One region of the Actinoplanes sp. SE50/110 genome, then DNA from elsewhere that is predicted to be linked to it. Evidence: riboswitches for the same ligand, from Rfam matches in the RefSeq annotation. Region 1 holds a riboswitch; the other holds the start of a gene.
The links. A riboswitch is a leader RNA that binds a small molecule or an ion and turns the genes downstream of it on or off. The one in region 1 is predicted to bind cobalamin.

Region 1 (3,914 bases):
TCGTAGCAGCCGGCGATGGACGCGATGGTGGCCGTCGGGGCGATCGCGACCAGCAGCGAGTTGCGCAGCCCGTGCGCCGCGATCCGCTCCTTGACGGCGGCCCAGCGGGCGCCCTGGGTCATCGGCGCACCCCACAGCTCCGGGTGCAGATCGCCCTGCGCGGCCCGGGTCTCGGCGTACGCCGGATGTGCCCCGAACTGCTCGGCGAGCCCCGCCGACGCCTCCAGGGAGGTCAGGAAGATCTCCTCCTGCACCCGGGTCGACAGCTCCTTCGCGGCCGGCGAGTCGAACGGCAGGCGCAGCGTGAAGAACGCGTCCTGCAGACCCATCAGCCCCAGTCCGACCGGACGCCAGCGCGGGTTCGACACCGCCGCCTGCTGCGACGGGTAGTAGTTGATGTCGATCACCCGGTCCAGGAACACGACCGCGGTGCGCACCGTGGCCCGCAGCCGCTCCCAGTCGACCCCGTCGGCGGTGGTGTGCGCGCCCAGGTTGATCGAGCCGAGGTTGCAGACCGCGGTCTCGTCGTCCGAGTTGACTTCGAGGATCTCGGTGCACAGGTTCGACAGGTGGATGGTGTTGCCGGGTGCGCCGGTCTGGTTCGACAGCGCGTTCGACCGGTCCTTGAAGGTCATCCAGCCGTTGCCGGTCTGCGCGAGCGTGCGCATCATCCGCCCGTACAGCTCCCGGGCCTTGATCTTCTTGACCGCCTTCTTCTCGGCGATCCGGTACGCCTCGGTGAACGCGTCACCGAACAGGTCGGGCAGTTCGGGGGCGTCCGAGGGGTCGATCAGCGACCAGTCCTCGTCGGCTTCGACCCGGCGCATGAACTCGTCCGGGATCCAGTTCGCCAGGTTCAGGTTGTGGGTGCGCCGCGACTCCTCGCCGGTGTTGTCCCGCAGCTCCAGGAACTCCTCCACGTCCGGGTGCCACGGCTCCAGGTACACGCACGCCGCGCCCTTGCGCCGCCCGCCCTGGTTGACCGCGGCCACCCCGGCGTCCAGCGTCTTCAGGAACGGGACGATGCCGTTCGACTTGCCGTTCGTGCCCCGGATCAACGCGCCCCGGCCGCGCACCCGCGACCAGGCGATGCCGATCCCGCCGGAGAACTTCGACAGCTTCGCGACCTGGTGATACCGCTCGTAGATCGAGTCGAGCTCATCCTTCGGCGAGTCGACCAGGAAGCACGACGACATCTGGGTGTGCCGGGTGCCGGAGTTGAACAGCGTCGGTGAGCTGGGCAGATAGGCCAGCGACGCCATCAGCCGGTAGAACCCGATCGCCTCCTGCGCGGTCTGCGACAGTCCACAGGCCACCCGCATCAGGAAGTACTGCGGGGTCTCGACCGGCACCCGCTTGATCGGGTGCCGCAGCAGGTAGCGGTCGGCGACCGTGCGCAGCCCGAAATACTCGAACCGCAGGTCGTTGGCGACGTCCACGGCCGCGTCCAGCTCCGCCCGGTGCGCCACCACGAACGCGTGCGCGTCGTCACCGATCAGCCCCTGCGCGAAGCCCAGCTCGATCGACTCGCTGAACGTGGTCGCACCCTGCTCCCGGACCTCCTGCTCCACCAGGTCGATCAGCAGGCGCGCGGCCAGCCGCGAATACTGCGGCTCCTCGCCGATCAGCTCCGCGGCGGTCTGGATCGAGAGCTTGTCCAGCTCCTCGGTGGTGGCGCCGTCGTACAGCCCGCTGATCGTCTTGGTGGCGACCCGCAGCGGATCCACCTCGTCCAGCCCGGTGATCCACCGCTCCACCGCGGTCACGATCTTGTTGACGTCGACGGGCTCGAACTCACCGTTCCGCTTCCGCACCCGCATCACGTGCCGCCGCTGCTCCGGCACGCCGGTCTTCTCCGGTGTGAGCGTCATGGCGCCCTCTTCCCCCTAGCGAGTCAACAGGCCGAAACCCGCGCGGGAAGACACCGACATCCCGCCGACGCGCGCACGCGTTCGGCGGACCCCCTCGGCGTCGGCCGTCCCGCGCGGCCTCCGACCGCCGCACACGGTCGTATGCGGCGCGCTGGCAGGTCTTCGGACTCGCGGGCGTGTATCGCTTTCCTACTGGCCGTCGCTTCCCAGGCTCACGCCCAGTGCTGATGTGACGGCGGTCGTTCCCACTCACCGCTGCGGGGCAGTCCCGGTCTCGCACCGGATTCCCTCTTGCCTCGGCAACCCATCTCACAGGCCACCGAACCAGCTGCGTCCGACACTATATATGGGATCGACATGCACGGTGCAACGCCACATGGTGTGTCGCACACCCTTGCGCCCACTCCCCCGAAAGCCCCCAAAAGTAGATCCCGGACGGATTACCGGCATCCTCGTGCAGTACGGCACACCGCCCCTGCCAGCGCGCCCGCGCCAGATCGTCGATCATCGCCACGCGCGCCCGGGTCAACCGCGAAACCCCGGCGCCGGCCGGCGCCACCGCCTCGGTCACCGGCTGCATGGCGCCGATCCGCCCCGCCGCACCCGGCTTCAGCACCCGATCACCGCCTCCGCAGGCGGTATCGCACGAAGCCGATGGCGAACAGCAGCGGCGCGACACCGATGATGGAGATGAGGGTGACGAGAGCGGTCACCCACCGCCTTGGCGGCACCTCGGCACGCGAGTAACCGACGCTGCCCCGGCTGCCCGTGTTCTCCCCGATCGTGAAGGTGTCCCCGGGCTTCTCGTCGGTGAAGAAGCCAGGCTTGCCGATCATCACCCGCTCGCCACCGCCGCCGTTCCACCGAATGGACACGGCACACGCTTTGACATAGCCGAATCCGCTGAGACCGATCGGCCCATCGCGCTCACACTGCTCGACGGTGGCCTCACCGGTACGGCGCGCATCAGCGATGTCCGCGCCCGTGAAGCGGCTGATGGTGACCGCCGTGCCGAACAGAGCTGCCGAGATGACCATCAGAATCACCACGAACGCCACCTCGATCAGCCAGCTGCCCGGGCCGCCCTCGACCGTCGCCGCCGCCTCCATCGAGGCCCGCGCCTCAGCACGCTGCTCCTCTGCCTCGGCCATCAGCTCGGCCATGCGACGTTTTCGATCCGCCGCACGCTTCTCATGGCTCATCACACGCTCCTAGCGATATTTACCGGGGCATGTCCACATCGGGGGAGGTCTCGGCGTCGCCGATCATGGCGTCGCCGGTAGCTCCGCCGTTCTGGATACTGTTTCCTTTGAGCGCTTCCCGTATGGCATCCGAGGCGATCTCGATCTTCGTGCCATAGACGGCATCGTCAGCGTCGCCGAAGGTTCGGTACGCCTCTTTCCACCCACCCCATGACCCGCTGCTGTCCGCCGGGTAGGTATCCGCATTGACCTTGGCCGAGTTGAGGAGCACCGCCGGCATGCTGATGTCCGAGGCGACCTTGTCCAAAAAACCTCTGAGGAAAGCACAGAGCCTTTCCAGCTGCGGGAACTTCATCCCCAGCCGGACCATGTCAGCGGAAAGCCTCCGCAGCACTCGAACGATCTTTGCGGAACATTCGGCAACCATCATCGCCACGCTGGTCAACACCTCAGGGATGGTCACCACCAGAAGCGCCTGCAACGCCTTCGAGATCGCCGCACCGACAACCTCGGCGATCAGATCGCGGACGGTGTTGCGCACCACCCCGACCATCGCGCCGGCAGCCAGCGTCGCGTCGGCCACAGCGCCGGACACCACGCCCAGGGCACGAACCCCGTCGGCTATCCCGGCCGCCTTCGCCCGGTACTCGTGAACGGCTTGCGCTTCCCACGGGGCCGTGGCGGCCGTGACCTGGGCGGCGAAGAAGTTCACCGCAGCGTTGACCTGATCGCGGACATTCCTCCAGGTGGCCGCATGTCCTTCGATCTCCTTGGGATCACCGGCCAGCCAGTCGAGCGGCTCCCGTAAGCAATTCAGGTGCTCCATCAGCCAGCCGACGCC
Region 2 (3,914 bases), 2.3 Mb from region 1:
CGTACGACTCGGCCCGGGCCATCGGCGGAATCAGGTGATCGACCAGGGTGGCGTGCGCGCGGCGCTTCGCCTGGGTGCCCTCCCCGGGGTCGTTGACCAGGAAGGGATAGATCAGCGGCAGGTCACCGAGCGCCGCGTCGGTGCCGTCCGATGCGGACATGCCGACGTTCTTGCCGGGCAGCCACTCCAGGTTGCCGTGCTTGCCGACGTGCACCACCGCGTGCGCGCCGAACTCGTCGGCCAGCCAGCGGTAGGCGGCCAGATAGTGGTGGCTGGGCGGCAGGTCCGGGTCGTGGTAGATGGCGACCGGGTTGGCCCCGAAACCGCGCGGCGGCTGGACCATCACCACGATGTTCTCGTCGCGCAGGGCGGCGAGCACGATGTCGCCGTTGTCGGTGTACAGCTCGCCGGGCGGTGGACCCCAGTGCCGGGTCACGCTCGCCCGGAAATCCTCGGGCAGGGTGTCGAACCAGGCCTGATAGCGGGCGCCGGAGATCCGCACCGGGTTGCCGGCCAGCTGCTCCTCGGTGAGCCAGTCCGGATCCTGGCCACCCGCCGCGATGAGCGTGTGGATCAGCCCGTCACCGTCGTACGCCGAGAAATCGCCGATCTTGTAGCCGTTGTCCTTCAGCGCCGCCAGCAGCGCCACGGTCGAGGCGGGCGTGTCCAGGCCGACCGCGTTGCCGATCCGCGAGTGCTTCGTCGGATAGGCCGACAGCATCAGCGCGACCTTGCGCTCGGCCGGCGGGATGTGCCGCAGGCGGGCGTGCGACACCGCGATGCCGGCCACCCGAGACGCCCGCTCGGGGTCCGCGACGTACACCGAGAGCCCGTCCTGATCGATCTCCTTGAACGAGAACGGGACCGTGATGATCCGGCCGTCGAACTCCGGAATCGCCACCTGCGTCGCCGCGTCCAGCGGGCTCAGGCCGTCGTCGCTGGCCTCCCAGGTGGCGCGGGAACTGGTCAGGCAGAGGCCCTGCAGGATCGGCACGTCCAGCTCGGCCAGCACGCCGACGTCCCAGGCCTCGTCGTCACCGCCGGCGCTCGCCGTCGCCGGTCGGGTGCCACCGGCCGCCAGCACCGTCACCACCAGGGCGTCCGCCTTGCGCAGCTCGGCCAGCAGGTCGTCGGGGGCGGTGCGCAGCGAGGCCGTGAAGATCGGCAGCGGGCGGGCGCCCTTCGCCTCGATCGCCCGGCAGAGCGCATCGACGAACGCGGTGTTGCCGGCCATGTGGTGCGCGCGGTAGTAGAGGACCGCGATCGTCGGGCCGTCCGACCCTGATCCCTCTGCTGCTCGCGGCAGGATCCCCCACTGCGGGCTCTCCACCGCCGGGGCGAAGCCGTTGCCGGTCAGCAGCACCGTGTCGGACAGGAAGTCGTGCAGCGACCGCAGATTGTCGGCGCCGCCCTGCGCCAGATAGGTGTGCGCGTCCGCGGCGATGCCGGCCGGGACCGACGACAGCTTCATCAGATCGGCGTCCGGCGCCATCTCGCCGCCCAGCACCACCACCGGCAGATCCCCGCCGAGCAGCTCGTCGAGGCCCTCCTCCCAGGCCCGGCGGCCGCCCAGGATGCGGACCACGACCAGCTCCACCCCGTCCAGCAGGGCCGGCAGATCGGCCACCCCGGTGCGGGCCGGATTGCCCAGCCGCCATGCCGAGCCGCTGGCCCGGGCGCTGAGCAGGTCCGTGTCGGACGTCGACAGCAGCAGAAACACGCGTGCGCTCCCCTCGGGGTCCGCGCCCCGGGTAGTAAGAATCACGGCGACCGGAGTTCCTGGCTCCCGGGCAGCTCACCCGGTGACAGTGGCGGGACCGCGCCGGACTCGCACCGGCTTCCTCCGCGGCAGTGCCGCTCGAATTCACTTGTCGTCGCACACGCTACCGAACGTTGTGACGCCGCTGACGATTCAGGGGGCTGCCGACCCGAGGCTCCGGTCCTGTCGGGGGCCGCCCGTAGTATCCGGGCCGTGAGTCGCCTTCGACAGTCCGACACCGACGCCTGCCCCGGCGCGCTGCGGTTGCACGCCGCCGCCGACGGGCTGCTGGCGCGGGTCCGGCTGCCCGGCGGCATGCTCACCGGCGCCCAGCTGGGCTGCCTGCGCGAGCTGGCCGAGGAGTTCGGCGACCGGCGCCTGGAGCTCACCTCCCGAGCGAACCTGCAGCTCAGAGCACTCCCGCAAGACCGGGTGGAGACGGTGGCGGCCCGCCTGCGCGCCGCCGGGCTGCTGCCATCGGCAACCCACGACGCGGTACGCAACATCGCCGCCCCGCCGATGGCGAGCGACACCGTGCGGGACCTGGTCCGGCGCCTCGACGCGGCGATCTGCGCCGATCCCGGGCTGGCCGCGCTGCCCGGCAAGTTCCTGTTCGCTCTCGGGCCGGTCCCGCTCGCGGCCGACGTCACCGCCGTCCCGCTCGCCGGCTCCCCGGCCGGCGACCGGTTCGCCCTGACGTTCGGGGGGCGCGACACCGGGCTGCGCGTGACCCACGACTCGGTGATCGAGGCTCTGCTGGCGAGCGCGCACGCGTTCCTGGCCGAGCGGGAGGCGCAGCGCGGCGGCGGCGCGGCCGCGTGGCGGTTGCGCGAGCTGACCGACGGCGCGGCCCGGGTCTCCGCGCGTGTCGCCGCGGCGCTCGGTCTCGCCACGGCCGAGGTTCCCGCCGGGCCGGCCCCCGGTGGAGGCGGTCCGGCTGCGACCGACCCGCTGGCCGGCGTGACGACCGGACACGAGCAGGACGCCGCTGGCGCGCTGGTCGGCGTGGTGACCGGAAACGAGCAGGACGCCGCTGGCGCGCTGGTCGGTGTGGTGACCGGAAACGGGCAGTTCGCCGCGGGTGCGCTGGTGCCGTTGGGTCGGCTCGAAAGCCGGCAGTCGAGGCTCCTGGCGGAGGCCGAGCGCCTGGTTGTCACGCCGTGGCGCGGTGTGCTGGTCCCCGGCCTCACTCCGGAGGACGCCGCGGCCTGGGCCGGGCGGATGGCGGCGACCGGCCTGGTGGTGACCCCGACCTCCCGCTGGACCGGGGTCACCGCGTGCGCCGGCCGCCCCGGCTGCGCGAAGTCCCGGGCCGACATCCGCGCCGACGCCGAGGTCGCGACCGGCTTCGCCGACGGCCTGCCGGTCCACTGGGCCGGCTGCGAGCGTGCCTGCGGCAGCCCGGCCGGCCCGCACGTCCGGGTGGAGGCGACCGCGGCGAGCCCGGCTGCGCCCGGTTCGCTCGGCGCCGGTGGGGCGGGATACACGGTGACGCGACGGGCGGATCCGGAGACGGTGGTCGAGGTCATGCCGGCGGGAGCGCTGGGTGACGTGGTGGCGGCGGCGAGGAGAGGCTGATGGACTACGAACGCGACGGCGCGGAGATCTACCGGCGGTCGTTCGCGACCATCCGGGCCGAGGCGGACCTGAGCGGGCTGCCCGAGGATGTGGCGCGCGTGGTGGTTCGGATGATCCACGCCTGCGGGATGGTCGACCTGGTGCCGGACGTGCGGTACAGCCCGGGGGTGGCGGCCGCGGCCCGCAAGGCGCTGCTCGGCGGGGCGCCGATCCTCTGCGACGCCGAGATGGTGGCGTCCGGGGTGACCCGGCGGCGCCTGCCCGCTGCCAATGACGTGATCTGCACGCTCCGCGATCCCGCCGTGCCCGGGATCGCCGCGCGGATCGGCAACACGCGCAGCGCCGCCGCCCTCGACCTCTGGGGCGACCGCCTCGACGGCGCGGTGGTCGCGATCGGCAACGCGCCGACCGCCCTGTTCCGCCTGTTGGAGATGATCGAGGCGGGCGCGCCGCGGCCGGCGGCCGTGCTGGGCATCCCGGTCGGTTTCATCGGCGCGGCCGAGTCCAAGGACGCGCTCGCCGAGTCCGGGCTGGAGTATCTGATCGTTCGCGGCCGGCGCGGCGGCAGCGCGATGAC

Region 2: it holds a riboswitch for cobalamin, as region 1 does, so the genes downstream of both, cobN (cobaltochelatase subunit CobN) here and ACSP50_RS02725 (ribonucleoside-diphosphate reductase subunit alpha) in region 1, are expected to answer to the same signal.

What each region holds. Positions count from the first base shown of each region.
Region 1 is NZ_LT827010.1:615,841-619,754, reverse strand. It holds gene ACSP50_RS02725 (ribonucleoside-diphosphate reductase subunit alpha) at 1-1,871, opposite strand, end outside; cobalamin riboswitch at 2,007-2,215, opposite strand; gene ACSP50_RS02720 (DUF6346 domain-containing protein) at 2,492-3,073, opposite strand; gene ACSP50_RS02715 (hypothetical protein) at 3,093-3,914, opposite strand, start outside.
Region 2 is NZ_LT827010.1:7,596,803-7,600,716, forward strand. It holds gene cobN (cobaltochelatase subunit CobN) at 1-1,720, opposite strand, end outside; cobalamin riboswitch at 1,751-1,891, opposite strand; gene ACSP50_RS33955 (precorrin-3B synthase) at 1,973-3,337, shown strand; gene ACSP50_RS33960 (precorrin-8X methylmutase) at 3,334-3,914, shown strand, end outside.